4 regions of the Clostridium neuense genome follow, and region 1 is predicted to be linked to each of the others. Evidence: riboswitches for the same ligand, from Rfam matches in the RefSeq annotation. Region 1 holds a riboswitch; each other region holds the start of a gene.
What was found. A riboswitch is a leader RNA that binds a small molecule or an ion and turns the genes downstream of it on or off. The one in region 1 is predicted to bind S-adenosylmethionine.
Positions count from the first base shown of each region.

Region 2: it holds a riboswitch for S-adenosylmethionine, as region 1 does, so the genes downstream of both, ACJDT4_RS03525 (class I SAM-dependent methyltransferase) here and ACJDT4_RS08400 (nitrogenase component 1) in region 1, are expected to answer to the same signal.
Region 3: it holds a riboswitch for S-adenosylmethionine, as region 1 does, so the genes downstream of both, ACJDT4_RS18765 (ECF-type riboflavin transporter substrate-binding protein) here and ACJDT4_RS08400 (nitrogenase component 1) in region 1, are expected to answer to the same signal.
Region 4: it holds a riboswitch for S-adenosylmethionine, as region 1 does, so the genes downstream of both, metH (methionine synthase) here and ACJDT4_RS08400 (nitrogenase component 1) in region 1, are expected to answer to the same signal.

Region 1 is NZ_JBJIAA010000006.1:99,253-105,226, forward strand. It holds gene ACJDT4_RS08395 (nitrogenase component 1) at 1-835, opposite strand, end outside; gene ACJDT4_RS08400 (nitrogenase component 1) at 819-2,300, opposite strand; SAM riboswitch class I at 2,558-2,667, opposite strand; gene ACJDT4_RS08405 (ABC transporter ATP-binding protein) at 2,764-3,744, opposite strand; gene ACJDT4_RS08410 (ABC transporter ATP-binding protein) at 3,744-4,730, opposite strand; gene ACJDT4_RS08415 (ABC transporter permease) at 4,735-5,586, opposite strand; gene ACJDT4_RS08420 (ABC transporter permease) at 5,592-5,974, opposite strand, start outside.
Region 2 is NZ_JBJIAA010000002.1:253,274-259,247, forward strand. It holds gene ACJDT4_RS03505 (ABC transporter permease) at 1-512, opposite strand, end outside; gene ACJDT4_RS03510 (ABC transporter ATP-binding protein) at 509-1,192, opposite strand; gene ACJDT4_RS03515 (VanZ family protein) at 1,206-1,856, opposite strand; gene ACJDT4_RS03520 (ABC transporter substrate-binding protein) at 2,044-3,639, opposite strand; gene ACJDT4_RS03525 (class I SAM-dependent methyltransferase) at 3,734-4,306, opposite strand; SAM riboswitch class I at 4,380-4,484, opposite strand; gene ACJDT4_RS03530 (DUF975 family protein) at 4,559-5,269, opposite strand; gene ACJDT4_RS03535 (MutS family DNA mismatch repair protein) at 5,347-5,974, opposite strand, start outside.
Region 3 is NZ_JBJIAA010000017.1:81,047-87,020, forward strand. It holds gene ACJDT4_RS18750 (ABC transporter ATP-binding protein) at 1-165, shown strand, start outside; gene ACJDT4_RS18755 (ABC transporter permease) at 185-1,330, shown strand; gene ACJDT4_RS18760 (ABC transporter permease) at 1,334-2,419, shown strand; SAM riboswitch class I at 2,473-2,573, shown strand; gene ACJDT4_RS18765 (ECF-type riboflavin transporter substrate-binding protein) at 2,648-3,205, shown strand; gene ACJDT4_RS18770 (ABC transporter ATP-binding protein) at 3,301-5,007, shown strand; gene ACJDT4_RS18775 (energy-coupling factor transporter transmembrane component T family protein) at 5,010-5,840, shown strand; gene ACJDT4_RS18780 (hypothetical protein) at 5,846-5,974, opposite strand, start outside.
Region 4 is NZ_JBJIAA010000003.1:87,802-93,775, reverse strand. It holds gene yhbH (sporulation protein YhbH) at 1-397, opposite strand, end outside; gene ACJDT4_RS04235 (PrkA family serine protein kinase) at 402-2,324, opposite strand; SAM riboswitch class I at 3,009-3,128, shown strand; gene metH (methionine synthase) at 3,277-5,974, shown strand, end outside.

The DNA of each region.
Region 1 (5,974 bases):
TTTCTTCTTCCTTTTTAATGAAAGCTTCAACCTTATTTTCATCAAGCTCACCAAAATTTCCAACTTCCCTTAAAAACTTTGATGTTTCTACTCCTCCTATAGGAAGATAAGGGAAATGATAGTATGGAGTACCATACTTTTCTTCAAGATGCTTTGCTATTTTAAGTCCAACCCAATTGCTTACCACAATATTAAACTGCGCATTAGGTATAGTTTTCCACTCATCTATTCCATTTGATTCATTTCCAAAAAGAATGTTAACTTTAAGTCCTATTCCTTCAAGTATTCTTTTTATTTCTTCCAAATTTCCATTCCAATATGGATCTTGATATGGTATTGTTGCAAATACATTAACTAATCCCTTTTCAATTTTAATACTTTCATTAAGCTTATCAACATATTGATCTATAATTGCATTTGCAACTAACTCATGGCTTATATAGTTATTACTTTTAAAGCCACCCGTTTCAACTCCTACAATTGGTCTTCCAGCTTTTTGATAATCTGAAACTATAGTTCCTATATCGTCACCTACTATATCTGATGTACAGCCTGTAAGCACTACATAAAGATCAGCATCAATTACTTTAAAGGCTCCATCAATTACACTTCTTAATTTTTGTTCTCCTCCAAATACTATTTCTGATTCACTAGCGTTTGTACATGGAATTGTATTTCCTCCAGCATAGCCTTCTCCCTGTCCTATAAGACTGCTTACCTTTCCGCTGCAGCCAGGACCAGAATGAAGTACTGGAACTGCTCTTTTTATTGCAACTACTGTCTGCTGTGCCCCAAGTGCACAAGAAAATCTAGGTTGTTCAATAATGTTCGACACTTGTACCACCTCCAAGAAAAGTAAATGGGTCCTGTTCAAGCCACCATTTTGTATACGGCATTGTGCTGTGCTTTGCAAGATTAGTTACAAATTCTTTATTATCTATAGTTTCTAAAATTCTTTCTGCATAATTTATTACTCCTTGATAGCCAAAGCCAAATTGCTCATCGCCAATCAATAGTGTTGGTACACCAAGCTTTGCTCCCCAAAGTGTCATTCCACCATGCCTTGCAATCATTATATCTGGTCTTACTCTGTTTAAAATATTAACTAATTCATACGCCTGCTTATTGCAAACATTATAATTTGGAATATCTCCGTAGGTATTTACATCATGTGCAAGTGCATCTGATTTAGGATCACCATTATCGAATACAGTATCATGATGAAATATGGCAGCTCCTTTAACATTTAATCCAAGCTCTCTTAAAAGTGCTATGAGTGCATGACCATGAGCAGCACCAGCTGTAATATATGCTGTCTTATTCGTAAGTTTTTTTCGATATTCTTTAATCTTAGGAAGTAACCTATCATGTTCTTTTGTTATATATTTTTCTATTTCCTCTTTTCTATTAAGCACCCTTCCAAGTTCTCTGAGCCAACTATCTGTACCTGCAATTCCATAAGCTGGTGGAGATTTTATTTCTGGGACGCCATATACTTGCTCTAATGCTGCTCCTAAATATGTTCCAAGTGTAGTACATATTTGTATTGTTGCAGCGGATTCAGATATATTTTCAAGCTCAGCAACCGTTGAAAATGGAACAATATATTTTGCTTCATATCCAAGTTCATGAAGCAAATTATCAAAAATATGACTTCCCCAAAAGTTTATTATATTTATTTTATTGGTCTTTTTCTTTGGGGGTTTCACTATTTTTCTAACAATAGAGTGATATGCTGAATCAAAACCAGATGTCCATATTTTTGATCTAAATCCCTCGCAAAAACATGCAACAATTGGTATCCCAAGTTTCTTTGTCAAATCATCAGTGACACTTTCTATGTCGTCACCAATAATTCCAGATGCACATGAAGTTGTAACAAATATTGCATTGGGTTTAACTTTTTTATATACATAAAGAATAGTTTCTTCTAACTTTTGAGTTGCACCAAAAATTGTATCTTTTTCGGTGAGATTTGTACTAAAATATCTTCCCATTGCCCTTGGAAGCTTCCTTTCCATTTGGCCAACCCTATATACAAAATTAAACCCAAAAGAATCTCCCAAGCATCCTACAGGTGCATGATTAATAATTGCTGCATCCTTTATCATGGAAAGCTGGCAAAACGCATTTCCAGAACTACATCCCATGCATTGGCTAAAGCTTCGTGTGCTATCTTTTAGCTTTCCACATTTTCCAAGTTTTACAAGTTGACTTGCTGTACCATTAAAGCCAGTAATTGAACCAAGACGGTTTTCTCTTATTTCTACAGCTTGAGCATTTAAATTAATTTTACTCATCAAATTTCCTCCCTTTAATTTATGTAAAAAATAAAAGACTATATTTACTCAATTTTAAAAGTAAATATAGTCTCTAGTTTTTCTAGTCAACTATAGATAAGCGTATTAAATTATTGAAATTTATTTGTACTATAATGTCCATAAAACAGCATTTTGGTATAAATAAATTTCAAGTTGCAAGGTTTTTATCTTTATAAAAATAAAAAACCCACTTAAAACATTAAGAGGATTTTTATAATTATATTAGCACAATTATCCTCTTATCTCTCAAAACTTAATTTTGCAGGAATTAACACCATACATTCAAATGAAAAACGCTGGTTGTTGGGTTTCATAGGGCCAGTCCCTCCACCTCTCTTGATAAGATCTAAATATTTTATTCAATTTTGTATTCCTATAACTCAAATAGGAATAATTATTAATTTTAATTATATCATTCTTATATATTATGTCAATACAATTTTTAAAACAAATGACATGCCACCGTATGTCCTTTATCTACTTCTTTCATTTCTGGTTCTTTTTCACTGCATATTGGAGTTGCATATGGACATCTTGTCCTAAATCTACATCCCGTTGGAATATCCATGGGGCTTGGAAGTTCTCCTTCTATTATTTTATTTAAAGCTGCACTTGCCTTTTTAGGATCTGGCACAGGTATAGAAGATAAAAGTGCTTTAGTATATGGATGAAGTGGATTTTTATAAAGATTCCTGCTTTCTGATATCTCAATTATCTTTCCTAAATACATTACTCCAATCCTACTAGATATATGCTTTACCATAGACAGATCATGTGCTACGAAAAGATAAGTGAGTCCCATATCTTTTTGAAAATCTTCAAGCATATTTACAACCTGCGCTTGAATAGATACATCAAGTGCAGAAATTGGCTCATCACATAAAACAAACTCAGGCTCTATAGATAATGCTCTTGCTATTCCTATTCTCTGACGCTGTCCTCCGCTAAATTCATGAGGAAACTTTTCCATATCCGACTTTTTCATTCCAACCCTTTTAAGAAGTTCCTCAATTTTCTCCATTCTTTCAACTCTAGACAAATTTGAATGAATGGCCATAGGCTCATCTATTATTTCTGAAACATTCATATATGGATTAAGTGAAGAATATGGATCTTGAAATATAACCTGCATTCTTTTGTGATATGGCTTAAGTTCTTTTTTACCTAATCTTGCTATATCCCTGCCATCAAAAATCACCTTTCCATCTGTTACGTCATATAACCTTGTAATTGTTCTTCCAAGTGTGGATTTTCCGCAGCCTGATTCGCCAACAAGTCCAAAAGTTTCTCCCTTTTTAATATAAAAACTAACATCATCTACAGCCTTAACATACTTATTTTTATTTATTCCAAAAGCGCCCTTCACAGGAAAGTACTTTTTTAAATTACTAACTTCTATTAGCTTCTTTTCTGTTTCACTCATTATGACTTTTCTCCTTCCTCTACTAAGAAGCATCTTGCTTTTTGAGTTTTCGAAATACTTTTATATTCTGGTATTTCTCTAAAACACTTATCAGTTGCAAAAGAACATCTTTCAGCAAAAGGGCATCCCTTAGGTGGATTTAAAAGTGAAGGTGCTGTTCCTTTAATAGGCTCAAGTCTTTTCTTTTCATCTTCATCAACCTTAGGAATTGAATTCAAGAGCGCTTTTGTATAAGGATGTGCTGGTTTATAAAATATATCTTCTGCTAGTCCTTCTTCCATTACCATTCCTGCATACATAACAATTATTCTACTGCAAAGACTTGCTACAACACCTAAATCATGAGTTATAAGAACAATAGACATATTTTTCTTTTCCTTAAGTTCCTTCAAAAGATTTAGTATTTGAGATTGAATTGTAACATCCAGTGCTGTTGTGGGTTCATCTGCTATTAAAAGTTTTGGTTCAGATGAAAGTGCCATTGCAATTAAAACTCTTTGCCTCATTCCACCACTAAACTCGTGAGGATACTGATTTAGCCTTTTTTCAGCCATTGGTATTCCAACTAAATTTAAGATATCAACAGCCTTTTTTCTTGCTTCTTCTTTAGTAATTTTATTATACCTTAAAATAACCTCTTCAAGATGCTTTCCTATTGTTATCAAAGGATTTAACGCCGTCATAGGATCTTGAAAAATCATTGACATATCATTTCCTTTAATCTTTTGTTTTTCTTTACCAGATAGCTTTAATATATCCTTACCCTCAAAAAATATTTCTCCATTTTCAATCTTTGCATTTTTAGGAACAATCCCTAGTATAGACTTCATTGCAACACTTTTGCCGCTGCCCGATTCACCAACAATACCTAAAATTTCTCCATCGTCAATTTTAAAACTTATTCCTCTAACCGCCTCAATTTTTTCACCTTTGTCGTAAAAACTAGTCTTTAAATCTTTAACCTCGAGTAGTATATTATTTTTCATAGTATCACTTCCTATCTGCTGCAGTCTTAGGTTCTACAAATACTCTCAAAATATCGCCAAGCTTATTGAAAGAATATATAGTCAAAACAATTAATATTCCTGGTAAGATTGCCATATATGGTGCGTTTTGAAGATTACTTTGTGCATTTTGAAGTAAGCTTCCCCAAGATGACATAGGCTGCTGTATTCCTATTCCAAGAAAGCTTAGAGATGATTCTGTCATTATTGCATTTGCAATTCCAGTCGTTGCTGCTACTATTATAGTTGGAAAAACTGAAGGTATAATATGCTTCGTTATTACGCTCATTGAGTTTTCTCCTGTAGATACTGCATATAAGACATATTCCCTTTCTTTAACCGACAAAGTTTCTGCACGAACAAGCCTAGATATCTCCATCCACGTAAAGAATCCAATTACAATTATTATGGTTCGAAAGCCAGGTTTTAGAAAAATGCTGATAACAGTAACTAAAATCATCCAAGGTATTGATGAAATTATATCAACCATCCTCATTAACAAGTTATCTATTTTGCCACCAAAATATCCACTTACAGTTCCTACAAATACACCTATTGAAGTCGAAATAACCATAGCCAAAATTCCAACTAGTAGAGATACTCTTCCTCCATATATAGCTCTTGCAAAGTAATCTCTTCCTAGTTCATCTGTTCCAAAAGGATGTGAAAGAGACGGTGGCTGAAGCATTATACCTACATTTGTCTTATTGGGGTTATATGGATATAAAAATGCAAATATTGATATTAGTGCTACAAGTACAAGAAATATTATTGAAAACAAAGCCACTTTATTGTGCTTAAGTTCTATTTTTACATTTTCTATTCTTCTATTTTTCATTTTTATCACCTCATACTCTTAATCCTAGGATCTATCACAACATAAAGTATGTCAGAAATGAGGTTACCTAGTATAACTAGTGTTGAGGATAAAACCATGACTGCCATAACAACAGGATAGTCTAGTCCTTGAATCGCCTTAATAAAATAAGGTCCAACACCAGGCCAACCAAATACTGTTTCCGTTATAACACCACCTGTTATTAACATAGGAAGGGCCATCCCAAGCTTGGTTATAATAGGAAGAAGTACATTTTTCAAAACATGTTTAAACAATATTTCAAATTTACTTGCTCCAAAGGCCTCCTGCACCATAACATAGTCTTCCGAAAGTTGTCCAATAGTAGATGAACGAACGTATCTTGTATTTTCTGGCATAAACGCGAATG
Region 2 (5,974 bases), on a different contig from region 1:
TAGGCTCCAACTATTTTATAAGTTTTTGCTTCATTATCCTTAAGATTTATAGTTATACTATCTCCTATTTTTTTATTTTTTAGCTGATAAAAAGTTCCCATATCAATCATAACTTCATCTTCATTTTTAGGTAATCTGCCTTTTCTTATCTCAAAACATTTATTTACTATCTTTTCAAAACCACTTTTATCATAGGCTCTTACCATCAAACTTAAATTTTCATTTTGTAATTTTACTTTTGCACTATCCCACTTTTCTTCAATTCCAGAATTAAGCACCTCTGCATTATTTATTATCTTTTCTGCCTTACTGCTTGATATATTATCATACTTAAATTCATAATTTCCAAGTGAACTTTTAGCATCTTCTATTTGAGAAGTTCTATAGCTAAACAAAATAGTCCCTATGCCAGTAAATAAAGCTACAGATAAGATTACACCTAGGATCGTAAGTGCCGTTCTTTTCTTATTCACTTTTAGATATTTAAGAGTTATTTCAGAGTAGCTCTTCATTTTGAGACCACCTCATTCGATGTTATTTCTCCATCCTCTATGCTTATTACTCTATCTGCAAGCTTAGCAATTCTAAGATCGTGAGTTATAACTATAAGCGTTTGGTTATACTTTTTAGCAGAGTATCTTAAGAGCTCAATTATTTCTCTACTGTTTTTAGAATCAAGATTTCCTGTTGGTTCGTCAGCTAATATCAAAGATGGCTTGTTTGCAAGTGCTCTTCCAATTGATACTCTCTGCTGCTGTCCACCCGATAGCTGTGATGGAAGATGATCTCTTCTATCTTTTATCCCCAAAATATCCATTATTTCTTCAAGGTAATTTTCATCTACCTTTTTTCCATCTAATAGAAGCGGCATAACCATATTTTCCTCTGCCGTCAAAACTGGCAGCAAATTATAAAACTGAAATACAAATCCTATTTTTCTTCTTCTCATTATTGAAAGTTCTTTTTCATTTAAATTATTTATAGCTGTATTTTCTATAATCACCTCACCAGAAGTCGCCTTTTCAACCCCTCCAATAATATGAAGAAAAGTACTTTTACCAGAGCCACTTGGTCCTACAACTACTGTAAACTCCCCTTCATTTATAGTTAAATTTATATTCTTTAAAGCTTCTACTTTTGTATTTCCCTTTCCATAAGTTTTACATAAATTTTTAATTTTGAGTATTTCCATTTTTTAAACCCTCCTATATTCCAAATAAAAATTCGTTATAAAATAAGAACACACTTGCAAAAGAAAGTATAAGGTAAAATGCAGCTTCATGACGAGCCAAAAAAGATAATTTTGTTTCATCTAATTCTTCCACTTCTTTTTTATTTTTAAATAACTTCTTAAATAAACAAAAAATCAGAAGTCCTAAAAAAGCTCCAATAGTGTTCATTAAAAGATCATCTATATCTGTATCACGTATATTTAAAAGCTGACTTAGCTCAATTACTATTGAAAATAAAAAACCTGCTGTAACCACTTTTTTAACTGACTTAAATTCCTTCCAAATAAGCGGCAGTAAAAAACCTAAAGGCATAAACATTATAATATTTTCTATGTGTTCAAAAATCCCTCCAGAAGCAGCATCAAAAGGCACTAAATTTATTGTAGCAAAACTGATAAGTTCATTTTCTTTAATAGCAAAGAAAAGATCATGAAGAGTTCCCGCACCAGTACACATAAATACAAGCATTAAATATACAAAGAAAACGTAAACCCATATAAAATGTTTCAGGTTATATTTATGTCCACTTTTATGTTCTTTTTTTACCATGATTATCTGAAATATAACACACAAAAATATTACACATATATACTCATAAAGTATTCCTCCAAAAATTCCACTCACAAACACTTCAACTCCAATCATTAATAATTTCAATTACTATAATAATTCTTTTTTATTACTGTGGTATAAATTGTTTATTACAAAAAAGTAATAAAAAAGTTCTTACCCATACAAAATTATTAGGATAAGAACTTTTTTATTTTTTAATTTTAAATTAGGTAACAGCATTTAACATTTCAAAACACTGTTATTTCGCGACGTCCCAATTATAAACATCAATAAATGTTCCGTAATCTTTAGGTTTTCCATTAGTTACCCTTTTGTTTACGGCTGTTAATTGACTTGCTGCATAAACTACAGGGCAAGGTACATCCTCTGCTAAAATCCCCTGCAATTTATTATAATCTTCTTTAACCTTTTCTTCGTTTGCTTCTGACTTAACAGATAAAATTAAGTTGTCTACCTCTTTATTACTATATCCATTATAATTACCTGTAAGTATGAAGAATGGAAGATCATAAGTTGGATTTATAGGAATGATGGTATCTCCCATTATTGTTAAATCAAATTGACCATTCTTTGCCTTAGCTTGAGTAGTAGCAAAATCAAATTTTTGAACTTGCACATTAATACCTATATCCTTAAGATCTGCTGCTATAATATCCGCCGCCTGCTCTCTAGTTGTGTTTCCTGTAGGAACATTAAATATAAGAGTTTTATTTGAATCAAAGCCAGCTTCTTTTAAAAGTGCCTTAGCTTTGCTTACATCATAAGTTACTTGTGGTATATTTTTATTGTAATATGGATTACCTTCTGAGAAGAAACCATCTATAGCTTTTCCTTCACCCTTTAAAAGGTTTTGAACAATTTGCTTTCTATTTATGGCATAAGAAATTGCTTTTCTAACTTTAGCATTAGGTACTGCCTTTTCATTTATAAACAAAAATTGAAGATTATTAGGCTCGCCTGCAAAAGTTTTTACATTATTTAAACTTTTTACTTTACTATAATCATCTACAGGAATAGCACCTATATTCATATCAATTTCACCTTTTTGCAATTCAACTGCTAGATTAGTGCCCTGCATAACTTTAAAATTTAATTGATCCAGCTTTGGAACACCCTTATAATAGTTGTTGTTCGCTTTTAATTGTATGTATTGATCTCTTTCATATTTAACAAATGAAAATGCTCCATCCGTAACAGTTGGATTTTGAATAAAAGGACTCTTAGAAATTTCAGTTGGCTTTATGTTTGAAAGCTCATGCTTAGGCACAGTTCTTAGATTTTTACAAATTGAATCCTCAAACAATATTAATGAAACTGTAGCTTTAGTTGTAAACTGTACTGTATGATTATCAATTTTTTTAGCCCCAGCAAAATCACTTCCTTCAGAAGGTGTAAAGCCTTTATCATCTAGTCCTTCTAATATATTAAAATTTGATGCCGCCATAGATGATATTTTAGAGTTTGTAAGAAGTTTTAATGTAAAAATTACATCATCGGCAGTTACAGGCTTTCCATCTGTCCATTTTGCTTTCTTGTTTAAGTTAACAGTAAATACTTTATTATCATTAGTTTTAACCGAATCAGCTAGCATTGGTTTATATTTCATATCACTATCAAGATCCATAAGTGGCTCAAACAAGATTGAAGCAACAATTCCAGAAGATGTATCTGCTGGATCTATAGGATTAAGATTTCCTGGCGAATTAGTTATTCCAATATTAATTACCCTTTTAGCAGTTTTACTAGTACCTTCCTTACCACATGCTGATAATACTAATAAAGTTGAAATGCAAATTAGTACAATAAAATTTTTCAATATATTTTTCTTTTTCATCAATTTTCCCCCTTGTACATTACTCTTATAGAAATAATATAGTTATACTTTTTGTTTCAAATTTTGTCAATTGCATATAAATCATATTTTTTTGCTATGATTTTTTAAACACTATTTTGAAAGTTTTATCGTAATCCTCTTCACTTTCAATTTTAAACCCAGCCTTTTTCCCTAATTTCTTAAAATACTTTATATCCTGCTCATTATTTTTCTTCATTACAGCATAGGAGGTTTCGATTAATCCATTAGGTGTAGCTATTTCAAGTTCAATAAGAAATATATCTTTTTTGCTATCATCCTCTTTTGGAATAACAGCATCCCACAAAACAAAATTAGAGCCATTTTTTAAAACTCTGTATACTTCATCAAATACTTTTTTATGATCGTCCTTGTCAATAAACATCATTGTAAAAAATGAAGTAGCTGCATCAAAATTTTTATCTTTAAAAGTTAAATTTGAAGCATCCATAACCATCTTTATTGGTCCTTCTGCTGCAGCGTCAAGTTCATCCTGCCTTTTATCTACGGCAATTACTTTTCTTCCATATATTCCTCCAATGACTCCTTCGCCACCTCCACCAATATCTAAAATTTTTTCTCCTTGTATATTATTTTCTAAAGCCAATTTCTGTTTTTTTACAGTATCTATCCTATCTTTTCCACTCAAAATATCACCCCTAAAAATAAAAAAACTGTTTCCTCAAAAAGAAAACAGCTTAATAACAAATTTTATCACCATTTTCTTATCTCCCAAATTGCTTTGCAGGAATTAACACCGTACATCTAATGGTAATGCCGGTTGTCGGGTTTCACAGGGCCAGTCCCTCCACCACTCTTGATAAGATTTTATATAGTATTCTTATATGTTTAGTTAATTATACAATTAATTATATATCATGTCAATTAATATTTGAAAATTCTATTCTTTTGTTGCATTATTAAACCAATCTAAGCTATCCATGTAAAAAAAGCTTAATCCCAATAAGTTAACAGCTGATACAATTAAAGAAATTATAAAATATATTATGCAGCCTAATGTGCTTCCACGAAGTACCATATATAAAATCCCCGGTATAATTCCAAGTATTATATTATAGCCAAAAATTTTAAGTTTGTAACCTTTTGTAAGCTTTGCAGTTAAACTAATAATCTCTAGTATACCAAGGTCAGTATTATCTATCATAACAAAAAATGCAAAAATAAACATGTACGTAAGTATTATGCCAGGTATTATAAATAATATATAACCTACAACTAATATTAATCCTAAAAGAAATGTTAATCCTATTGACTTTAACATAATGTTTTCTTTAAAGCATACAAATATATCTGAGAATATAATTTCATGTTTATCTTGATAATTTCGTGATATACAATATATTCCTATACTTAATGGTATACAAACTCCAAAAGTTACTACTAGGGTAATAATCGCACACAATAAAATCTCACCAGCAGAGTGTTCTGACATTATGGCCGCACTGCCGATTATTAATCCAGAACAAAAGCTCATAAGCAAAAATGCCAAAGCTGGTATAACCATAGCTACAACAAATTTTATTATATTAGCTGCCCCCATAGAAAAAACATTTGAAAGAACTTTAAATACTGATATTCTTTCTTTGTACATAAATTTCCTCCTTGTATATATCGTCACCTTATATATATACTATGTTTTTTCTATATAATTACTATATTTTAAAAAGTTTATTCTATAATATCAATTCCAATCATTTTCATGAGATATTTAGCATTAGTTGTATCTGAACGTCCTTTTTTTAGCTTATAATCAAATTTTATCTTATTTCCCTCATAACTTTCAGAAAAATGATAATTTTTAATTCTCTTTTTATCATCGTATTCAAGACTACATAATTCAAAATCATGCGTTGAAATAAGTCCAAATACCCATTTCTCATTGAGACTTTTAAGTACACTCTTTGCTCCGACTATTCTATCATTTGAGTTGGTTCCACGGAATATTTCATCTATTAAAAAAATCATAGGGCGCTTTGTTTTTATATTTTCTATCATTTTTTTCATTCTAACAAGCTCAACATAGAAAGTGGACATTCCCCTATTTAAATCATCTGTTATTCTCATAGAAGTATATATATCAACAATAGAGCATTTAAGCGTGCTACCGCACACAGGTGCTCCTGCATATGCAAGAACAAGATTTATTCCAATAGTTCTTAAAAAAGTAGTTTTTCCAGACATATTTGAACCAGTAATTATAAATATACTGTCTGTCATATCAACATCATTATATACTCTTGTTTTTTCATCAATTAAAGGATGCCCTATTTCTTCCCCTGAAAATACCAAATTTCCT
Region 3 (5,974 bases), on a different contig from region 1:
GAAAACGAAGAAATTAAGATATTTATGGATGAAAGTAAATTTAAAATAGAGGAGCTGCTTTTGCTTTTTTCAAAAGAAAATAAAAAAATAAAAAGTTTTAATCTCGAAGAGGCTTCTTTGGAAGAGGTTTTTTTGGCCATTACAGGTAAAAATTTAAGAGATTAGATGTACGAGGATGAAATATATGTCAATTAAGAGTAATATTATTATAGCCCTTAAGGGAGTAGTTGCAAGTTGGAAACAGATACTATTAGCATATGCTGTTTTTCCTGTTCTGATTGTTAGTTGTCTTGGGTATTTTTATAAAGATATATATAGTCCTAAAACCCAAATTGATAAAATTAATATAACTATAATTGATGAAGATCATAGCAGAGGGTCTGCAGAGTTCAAAGAAATTTTTCAAAATTCGGATATAAATAAGATAGTTAAGATAGTTAAAAATGGAGAAATCACTATTAAAATACCAAAGGGGTATGAAGAAAAAATAACTAAGCTCGGCAGTGTTACGATAACAGTTAGTGGAAAATTTAATGTACTACAAGATGATAAAGATACCATTAACAGTATCATAAGTAGTTATGGAAAAATTATTACTGAAAATAAGATTATTTCAAATAACATGGACTTATTAAGCGCAGAAAATAAGAAGAAAATAAACGCTGCTTTAAATAATATATATTCTCAAAAAATACTTAAAAGCAAATTTGTAAAATCTAAAAAGACTTTAAATTCCTATGAAACCTTAAGTGCTACTCTAATTAGTTATATTATTGTAGCAATAGCTGTAAACATAGCCGCTTCTTATAAGAAAGAGAAAAAAGATGGTATATTTAAAAGGCTTATGGCTATGCCTATGAGGAAAGAAAAATTATTTAATACAACATTAATATGTTATTTTGAGTACAGCATAATTTTTGGAGCTGTATATATATTGACACTTATTGTAACTGGTTTTGCTTTTAGAGGGTGTAATTTTATAAATTTAGCAGTTGTACTTATTTGTCAAAGTTTACTAATAACAAGCTTTTCAGGATTTATTATAGCCTTTTTTAACGATGAATTTTCAATACCTATTCTTACAGCTTTGCTTTTTTTTCAAACATTTTTTGGAGAAACCTTTGTTCCAATTCAGGAGGTTTCTAATGGGCTTTATATAAAAGTATCTAAACTTGCTTTTTTAAATATAGTACCGGATACGTATAAAAAATGCATGCTTTTTAATTCTTTTAGCAGTATAGAAAAAAATTTAGCTTACATGATTATTTTTTCTATAGTTATTTATATTATAGCTCTTTTTAAGATAAAAATTAGATGGGAGACTGCTTAGTATATGAGTTTTATTATGGTTTTACTAGCTAATTGTAAAAGATACTTTAAGAATAATAAAAATATTGTGTTCATGTTTTTTGTGCCAATACTTCTTACAGGCTTTGTGTATTTTACTGGAGATAATAAAAGCGAAACTTCTAATGGTAAAATTGCAGTAATCAATTTAGATAGAGGTGCATATGGCAATAAGCTTATTAAAGAATTAAAAATAGGTAAGACTTATAAAAATAAGATTGAAGCTTTAGAAGACTTAAAAAATAATAAATATACAGCTGTATACGAGCTGCCAGCTGATTTTTCTAAAAGCGCTAATGAAAAATTAAAACCTGTAGTTAATGTTTATAAGCTTCAAGCTGGAAATATTAACAATGAATTTGAAAATAGATTAAAAAATAGTATAAAAGAAATTATGAAGGTTAATGTTTTAGAGGAAAGCAATATTATTAAAGATGAAAGTGAAATAGAAAAGAATATTATACATATTGATTACAAAAAAACCGATAAATCAATAGGAGAGGATAAACTTTTTCCTGTATTAAACATTATGTATCTTATGATTATTAACTCAACCTTGTTTGGTAAAGATTTAATAAGTCTTAAGAAGGAGAAAATATTAGAGAGAGTTTCTTCTACAGCAAATAATGAGTATAGTATATTAGGCAGTATATATCTATCAATGGTAATAGTTCAATCTGCAGCCTCTATAGGCTCCCTTTTTGTAATAAATTTAGTTTTTAAATATGGTTTTCAAAGCTTTGCATTTGAAGTTTTAAATATAATTTTAATAAGTATGATATCTATAGCTACAGCAATAATGGCGTCACGAATGTCTGAACAATTTCAAATGGGAGCACTTATAGTAGTGTTAATAAACCTATTAATGCTTACTATCTATTTTATAGGGATAAGTGAGAAAGGCAAATTCCCTTTAGGTGAAATCCTTATGAAAATTACACCTTTTTATTGGGCTATGGATAGCATTAAAAATTTTAGAATCTTTCCTAATACCATTATTTTAATACTTATTGCACTAGCGTTTTTTACTGCGGGAAGCGTTAAATATTCAGCAATTGCCAAGAGCGAATAAGGATAGATTTGACATAAGTTAAAAAAATGATATACTTAATGAGTATTAAATAAATCTTATCGAGAGTGGCGGAGGGACTGGCCCTGTGAAACCCGACAACCAGCATGTTTAGTGTATGGTGTTAATTCCTGCAAAATAATTTGCAAGATAAGAAAATGTAAATTTGTTAAAAAAACTGCTTTTCTTATTGAATTGCAGTTTTTATTTTTTTATAATGGAGGGATAAATATGGAAAAAAGTAAATTACCAATTAGAACGGTTGTTGCTATAGGTATTGGAGCAGCAGTGTTTATAATATTAGGACGTTTTGGTTCTATCCCATCTGGTATTCCGAATACTAATATAGAAACAACCTATGCATTTTTATCAATTATGTCTGTTATATTTGGACCAATTGCAGGCTTATTTATAGGACTAATAGGACATGTATTAAAAGATTCTATTTTTTATGGACAGATTTGGTTTAGTTGGGAGCTATCTTCAGGAATATTTGGAGCAATAGTAGGAATTGCAGCTAGAAAAATAAATATTGAAGAAGGTTTATTTGGGTTTAAACAAGCAATTATATTTAATGTTATACAAGTTATTGGAAATGCAATTGCATGGTTTTTAGTAGCACCAACTTTAGATATAGTGATGTATGGCGAGCCAGTAAATAAAGTTTTCATTCAAGGAATTGCAGCAGGTGTCGCAAATATGATTACAGTAGGAATAATAGGTACAATACTACTATTTACTTATGCTAAAACTAGGACAAAGACTGGAAGTTTGAATAAAGAAGAGTAAATAAAATTAGTGAAACAGTTAAATAAGTGTCTTTAAATGTGATATTATAATAAAGGCACTTGTTTTTTTTGCACATAACTAGGTAGGTGATATAAGTGAGAAAAAAGGTAATTGAATTCGAGAATTTTGGATTTCAGTATAAAGTTCAGGCGAAGCCAACATTAAAAAATATAAATCTTACTATATATGAAGGAGAAAAAGTTTTAATAGTCGGACCATCTGGATCAGGGAAAAGTACAATAACTAATTGCATTAATGGTCTTTCACCCTTTCATTATAAAGGAAAAATAACTGGAAGCTTAAAAGTAATGGGGCATGAGACGAAAGAGATGAGTATACCAGAAATATCAAAATATTGTGGTACTGTACTTCAAGATCCTGATAGCCAATTTATAGGACTTACTGCTGCAGAGGATATAGCTTTTAAACTTGAAAATGACTGCGTTCCTCAAAAAGAGATGATAGAAAGAGTTTCTAAAGTTTCTAGTATAGTTGATATGAAGGAATTTATAGATTCGTCGCCACAAAAGCTTTCAGGTGGACAAAAGCAGCGAGTTACCCTTGCAGGCGTAATGGTAAATGAAGTTAATATACTTTTATTTGATGAACCACTTGCAAATTTAGATCCGCTGTCAGGTAAAAATGCAGTTAAATTAATAGATGATCTGCAAAAAAAAGAGAATAAAACTATAATTATAATAGAACATAGACTTGAGGATGTTTTAAGTTCAGATGTAGATAGAATAATTGTTATAAATGATGGAGAAGTTGCTGCGGATATGACTCCAGGTGAGCTTTTGTGCTCAAATATTTTACAGGCTTGTGGAATAAGAGAGCCTTTATACATAACAGCTTTAAAGTATGCGGGGTGTGATATTACTGGTGACATGCAGCCTGAGCATATTAATACTATAAAACTTAAAAATTGCAGGGATAAGGTAATCAATTGGTATGAAGGATTACCATATAATAATGAAGAGGAAAATGGCAACACGATTTTGGAACTTAAAAATATTTCTTTTGGATATACTTCTGAAAAGGCAACGCTTAGAGATGTATCATTTAAAATAAAAAAAGGTGAAATGGTGAGTATAGTTGGAAAAAACGGAGCGGGAAAATCAACTATATCTAAAATAATATGTGGACTTCATAAACCTCAGTCGGGAAGTATACTGTTTAATGGAAGAGATATAGCCAAAGATACAATTAAAGAACGTTCTTCGTACATAGGCATGGTTATGCAAAATCCTAATCAAATGATTTCAAAGGTAATGGTGTTTGATGAGGTTGCATTTGCTTTAGCAATAAAGATGGTTCCAAAAGAAGAAATAACAAAAAAAGTCAATGAAGTTTTAAAAATCTGTGGTCTATATGAATTTAGAAAATGGCCCATATCAGCGCTTAGTTTTGGTCAGAAAAAAAGAGTTACAATAGCATCTATATTGGTCATGAATCCTGAACTTATAATTTTGGATGAGCCAACAGCGGGACAAGATTTTAAGCATTATACAGAGATAATGGATTTTTTGGTTGAACTTAATAAAAAGGGTGTTACTATTGTTATGATTACTCATGATATGCATTTAATGCTTGAATATACACAGCATGCTATAGTTTTTTCTAAAGGAAGTAAAATTGCTGATGATACAGCTATAAATGTTTTGACTAATAGTGAAGTAATAGAAGCTGCAAATCTTAAGACAACCTCTATATTTGAGTTAGCAATTAAGTTAAATATGGATAAGCCTAAAAGTTTTGTGAAAGCATTTATAGATTATGATAGGGGGAATAGAAAAATATGAGCATGAATAACGCTATGTTATCTTATATAAAAAAAGATACTCCAATACATAGATTTACTGGTGCTGCAAAGTTAATATTTTTTATATTCTGGGTAGCAGCATCTATGATTACATATGATACAAGGCTTTTAGTAGCTCTTGTTATAGTAGGCGGAATTGCATTTAGATTTTCGAAAATAAGATTTAAGGATGTGTCTTTTGTAATATATTTTATACTTTTCTTTTTAGTTATAAATACCATACTTATTTTTGCATTTGCGCCTTATCAAGGTGTGAAAATATATGGAACCAGACATAATCTGCTTCATATAGCAGGAAGTTATTATTTTACAAAGGAACAGTTATTTTATCAATTTAATATTGCAATTAAGTATTTTGTAACCTTACCTATGGCACTTTTATTTATTGTAACTACAGATCCAAGTGAGTTTGCTGCCTCGTTAAATAAAATAGGAGTTGGTTATTCAATTGCATATGCAGTTTCACTTACTTTGAGATATATACCAGAAATTCAAGGAGAATATCATGATATATCATTTGCACAGCAAGCTAGAGGAATAGATATGTCTTCTAAAGAAAAATTTACGAGAAGAATAAAAAATGCTATTTCTATACTTATGCCTTTAATATTTTCAAGTCTTGATAGGATAGAAACTATTAGCTGTGCCATGGAACTTAGAGCTTTTGGAAATAATAAAAAGCGTACTTGGTACAAGGAAAGAAAGTTTAAAAAGAATGATTTTTTAATAATTGCTGTTGGCGTTATTTTGTTTGCTATTTCGCTTGGTCTAAATTTACATAGAGGAACCAGATATTTTAATCCGTTTATATAGATGCATCATTTAGCATTGTTTTTTTCAAGTTCATTGTAAAGCTTAAGAACTCCTTCTCCCCATTTGGGGTCCTCAGCGTATTTTCTATTTATCCAGTGAAAAGGTTCTTCAGTTTTTGGCCTATCTTTGCATAA
Region 4 (5,974 bases), on a different contig from region 1:
GATTAGGTAAATTAAGATCTTCAATCAAATAGTTTATTACATCTTCTATAGTAACTTCTGTTTCGTATATGTCCTCCCCCTCTTCATTGCCTGCTCCTTTTTTCCCTTTACCTGCTTTTACTTTTTCTTTTCCAAGACTATCTCCTCTTTTTTCGCTTCCATCTCCGCTTCCTACTCCTGGCGAATTTTTTCCATATATGAATTCATATTCTTTAAGTCCTCTTATTGGTATTTTAATTTTCTTGTTTGCTCCCTGACCAACAATACTTTCTTCTGATAAAATATCAGCTAAATTTTCCTTTATAGCCTTCTCAACAAGTTCCCTATGCCTTCTTCTATCTCCTATAGTCCTATCATGATCCGTTGGATTAACATTGTAATCTCTAAATATAGCCATACTATCAATCCTTCCACAAGTTGTTGGCTGCATATTTCAAAATTACATCACAGCAATAATCACAATATCCATTTCTCTTCATTTCCTCAACCATTGAATTATATTTTTCATTCTGCTCTTTATCTCTAACTCTGGATTTAGTTATAATTCTTGAAAGTTCCTTTACAGATGCTGTAAGTTTCTTTTCTATTGCTTCCTTAAGAGGCTCATATGCATCATAAGCTATACTGCCGCCATTTCTTACAACATAGAACATGTAAGAGGTTACATCCATTCTAAAGCCTTTTGCAGAGCTTTCCGAGATTCCAATTTGTTCCTCTATGGAACGCATGAATTTTTCGTCTGGATTAAGTTCTTCACCTGTAGATTTATCCTTTATTTTATTTTTATTTACAAAGGCTTCTGCATTATCAAGATAATTATTAAACAAGGTTTCCGCTTGTTCTCTATAGCTTTCTATAAATGCTTTTGTTATCTCTTTTTCAAGTATTTTATTGTATTCTTTTCTTATTATATTTTGAACAAAGCCAAGATATTTCTTTCTCTCCTCCTCTGCTATGTCAAGCTCCTTTACTGATTTTATAATGCTTTCCATTATACTAAGTGGATTGATACAGTCGTATTCAGAACTTGATAGTGCATTGTCTATTGCTTTCACTATAAATCTTGTTGAGATTCCATTCATACCTTCCATTATTCCAGCTTCTTCTCTAAGCTCATTTATATCGACTTTCTTAGTTGTACCATTTTCTACTATATCCTCACCATTGTATATTTTAAGTTTTGTTATGAGATCAACCTTAGAAGAAGGTTTAAGTCTTGAAAGTATTGCAAACATAGCTGCTGTACTCAAGGTGTGAGGAGCTATGTGAGCTTTAAAATTACTCTTTTTAAGAATTTTTTCATAAATTTTTATTTCTTCGCTAAGCTCAAGACAATATGGGACTTCAATCTTTACTATTCTATCGAGTATAGCTTCATTTGTATGATCAGATTTAAACTTATTCCACTCTGCCTCATTTGAGTGAGCTATAATGAGACCATCAAAATATATCATTGCACCTTTTCCTGGTGATGGTATAGATTTTTCCTGAGTTGCAGTTATTATAGTGTGAAGATATTCAACATCGTTCTTAAATACTTCTATAAACTCTACCATACCTCTATTTCCAACATTGAAAGCTCCATTTAGTGAGAATATTCTAGGATCATCCTCTGAATATAAGTCCATTTTGGATATATCAATAGAACCAGTTAAAATTGAAGTATCCTGGTTATTAGGATCTACTGGTGGGACTACTCCAATTCCCTTTCTTGACCTTATTGAAAAACCACTAGTTGTAACGGGGAATCTTTCATACTCACCATTATATTCATGTGTAAGCCTATACTTACATACAGGACACAAGTCACCTTCAATTTCTACACCAAGTTCTCTTTCAAACTCTTTCCTTAAGTGCTTTGGTATAAGATGAAGTGGTTCCTCCCTCATAGGACATCCTTCAAGACTGTAAACAGGTTCCGAAACTTCAAGTGCCTTTTTTATAGCTTCAACTAATGATGACTTTCCTGCTCCAACAGGTCCAACAAGATAAAGTACTTGTCTTGCCTCTTCACCCTTCATGGAGGAAGCATTAAAATAGTTTACAAGCTTCATTATAACCTTATCTATTCCAAAGAAATCATGCTTAAAAAAGTCATATCTTTTTATAGGCTCATTACCATATATTTTTCTTATCCTTGGATTTTCCTCAGGCTTTAGCACCTCGAATCCTCTACTTTTTATAATGTCATATATCCTTTTATGCGCAAGCTTACATACATCTGGATTTTCCTTAACTATATTAAGATATTCAAGAAATGTACCTTCAAATTTAATCTTATTTGAGTTTTCCCTATCATGTTTTATTAGCTCCTTAAAATCCATAAACGCACCTCCCAATCAAAACTTAAAAATTACAAGTCACAAATATAATCTTTATACCAAATATATATTTTAACTTTATCATCTATATTCATAAAGTTTTAAAAAAGTGTGAAATAACAATGCTTCATCACATTAAAAACCTTCTATAAATCTTGGTGTATATTTTAAAATAGTGCTTGCTTTGAGTTCAAGAAGGATAACGATCATATACGGGGCTTGGGATGTAATCCCATTATCCTTCTTTAACTTGTATTAGTCATCTATATATTAGCCCAAGCCTCGTATATGTTTATACTCGCTGGAAAAATGCTCAAGCAATTGAAATATCTAAGTGTTTTATGATTTTTTCACCAAGATTTATTAGAATTTTTTTAAACTGTTCCTTCAGCATTGTTAATTTGCTCCCACGGTGGTTCAAGGAAAAAATTCCTCCGTGCCTACGGAATTTTAGGCATGAATCTTTTAAGTTGCTCAGCGCAGCCGACACTTATAAGTAGTAAGATTTACCTGAGAGAAACGAAAGGTAAATCCTCCTTCACTCTACTCTTTACTCTCTACTCTCTGCTCTTAACCTTTCTAGCTTACTTGTAAGACTTCAAAAATACATTTTAAACTTTTCAGGTACTACCCCTATATTGACATTTGTAACTGTAACTAATATAATAAAATCAAATTTTAATTACAATCTTATCAAGAGAGGCTGAGGGACTGGCCCTTTGAAGCCCAGCAACCAGTACATATATAGGTACATGGTGCTAATTCCAGCAGCTAGGTAACTTTTACCTATGAGCTGATAGATGAGAATAATCCGTGAAGTAGCTGCTCGAGATTTTTCTCGGGCTTTTTTCAATTCACAGTTAATGTGGATTTTCTGTAACAAAGCGGAAGAAAATCATTCTCAACTGTGCACTGTGAATTGTGCATTTTAAACCGAACTAAAGGGGGCTAACAAATGAGTTCAAATATAATAGATTTACTAAACAAAAAAATTCTCGTACTTGATGGCGCTATGGGAACATGTATACAAGGCTATGATCTTAACGAACATGATTTTTGTGGTTCTCTCCACTGTCATGTAAATCAAAAGGGCAATAACGACATTTTAAACCTTACAAATCCAGAAGTAATAAAGGCTATTCATAGCAAATATCTCGAAGCCGGTGCAGATATTATTGAAACCAATACTTTCAATGGAACAAAAATATCTCAGGCAGATTACAACACAGAGGATAAAATATACGAAATTAACTTTAATGGAGCAATGCTTGCAAAAGAGGCAGCTGATTATTTCACAAAAGAAACTCCAGAACAACCACGTTTTGTAGCTGGTTCTATTGGTCCTACAAACAGAACCTTGTCTATGTCACCTGATGTTGAAAATCCTGGTTTTAGAAGTATAAGCTTTGATGATATGTTTTCAGCCTACAGTGAACAAATTGAAGGTCTTGTTGACGGCGGCGTAGACCTACTTCTTATAGAAACAGTATTTGATGGTTTAAATGCAAGAGCTGCTATATTAGCTGCGGAAAGTGTATTTGAGAAAAAATTTATTAAACTTCCTATTATAATATCTGGAACTATAGCAGATAAAAGTGGAAGAATTCTCTCTGGTCAAACTCTTGATGCTTTTGCAGAAAGTATGAAAAATGAAAACGTAATTGCTATAGGTCTTAACTGTTCTTTTGGAGCAAAGGAACTTGTGCCTTTCATAAGACAACTTTCAGAAACTCAAAATAAATATATATCGTTTTATCCAAATGCGGGTCTTCCAAATTCTCTTGGAGAATACGAAGAACTTCCAGAGGAAACGGCTGCTCTTGTTAAAAAGCTTGCATTAGCTGGAAATATCAACATAGTTGGAGGGTGCTGTGGTACTACTCCTGCTCACATAAAAGCTATAAGCAGCGCTGTTAAAGATATACAGCCAAGAAAGGTTCCTAAGTTAGAGCCAGAAACCATTTACTGCGGCCTTGAAACCGTAAAAATAAATAAAGAAAGTAATTTTATAAATGTAGGTGAAAGAACAAATGTAGCTGGTTCAGCCAAGTTTGCAAGACTGATACGTGAGAAAAATTACGAAGAAGCTTTATCCGTTGCAAGACATCAAGTTGAAAATGGTGCACAAATAATAGATGTAAACTTTGACGATGCCCTTTTAGATGCAAAAGTAGAAATGGAGACATTTTTAAGACTTGTTGCCAGTGAACCTGAAATTTCAAAAGTTCCAATAATGATAGATTCATCAAACTTTGAAGTTTTAGAAACTGGTCTTAAATCTATTCAAGGCAAAGCTATTGTAAATTCCATAAGTCTTAAGGTTGGAGAAAAAAGATTTCTAGAGGAAGCAAAAATAATCAAAAATTTTGGTGCCGGTGTTGTCGTAATGGCATTTGATGAAATGGGTCAAGCAGAAACCTTTGAAAGAAAAATAGAAATTTGCAAAAGGGCCTATGACCTTTTAACTAAAAAAATCAACTTTCCACCTGAAAATATTATTTTTGATCCTAACATTTTAGCCATTGCAACAGGAATTGAAGATCATGACAACTATGCTGTAAACTATATAAAAGCTGTAAAGTGGATAAAAGAAAATTTACCTTATGCAAAGGTTAGCGGTGGCGTTAGTAATTTATCCTTTTCCTTTAGAGGAAATAATATAATAAGAAAAGCAATGCATTCAGTATTTCTATATCACGCTATAAATGCAGGAATGGATATGGGCATAGTAAATCCCGGAATGATTGATCTTTATGATGATATAGACAAAGAGCTTCTAGATAAAGTTGAAGCTGTAATATTAAATAAAAGCAGCGATGCTTCTGAAAAACTTCTAGAATTTGCGGAAACCTACAAAAGCACAGAACAAGCTCAAAATAGAACTAGCGATACCTGGAGAACAAAAAACTGCAGTGAAAGACTCAGTTATGCTCTAGTTAAAGGAAATGTAGAATTTATCGCTGAAGATATAGAAGAAGCTAGAAAAGAATACAAAAGTGCCTTAGAAATCATAGAACAACCACTAATGAACGGAATGAAGAAGGTTGGAGAATTATTTGGTGCTGGAAAAATGTTTCTGCCTCAAGTTGTAAAAAGTGCTAGAGTTATGAAAAAAGCCGTTGAGTGTCTTCTTCCATATATAAATGCTGAAAAAGGAAACAGCACAAGTGCTGGAAAAGTTGTGTTTGCAACAGTAAAAGGCGATGTACATGACATAGGCAAAAACATAGTTTCTGTAGTACTTTCCTGTAACAATTTTGAAGTTATAGATCTTGGCGTTATGGTACCTTCAGAAACTATACTTGAAACTGCTGTAAAAGAAAAAGCAGATATAATAGCTTTAAGTGGTCTCATAACTCCATCACTAAATGAAATGAGTCATGTTGCAGAAGAAATGAAACGTCAAGGTTTAGATATTCCACTTATAGTTGGAGGTGCTGCAACTTCAAAAACTCACACTGCTTTAAAAATTGCAACTAAATATGACAAGGTAATTCACAGCACAGATGCTTCTAATGCAGTTGAAGTCACTAAAAATCTTATGAGCTCTAGTAGTAAAAATTATATAGATAAAATTAATAATGAGTATGAAACTATACGCAAAACTTTTTCAGAACACAAAGCCGAACTCGTGTCTATAGAAGAAGCTAGAA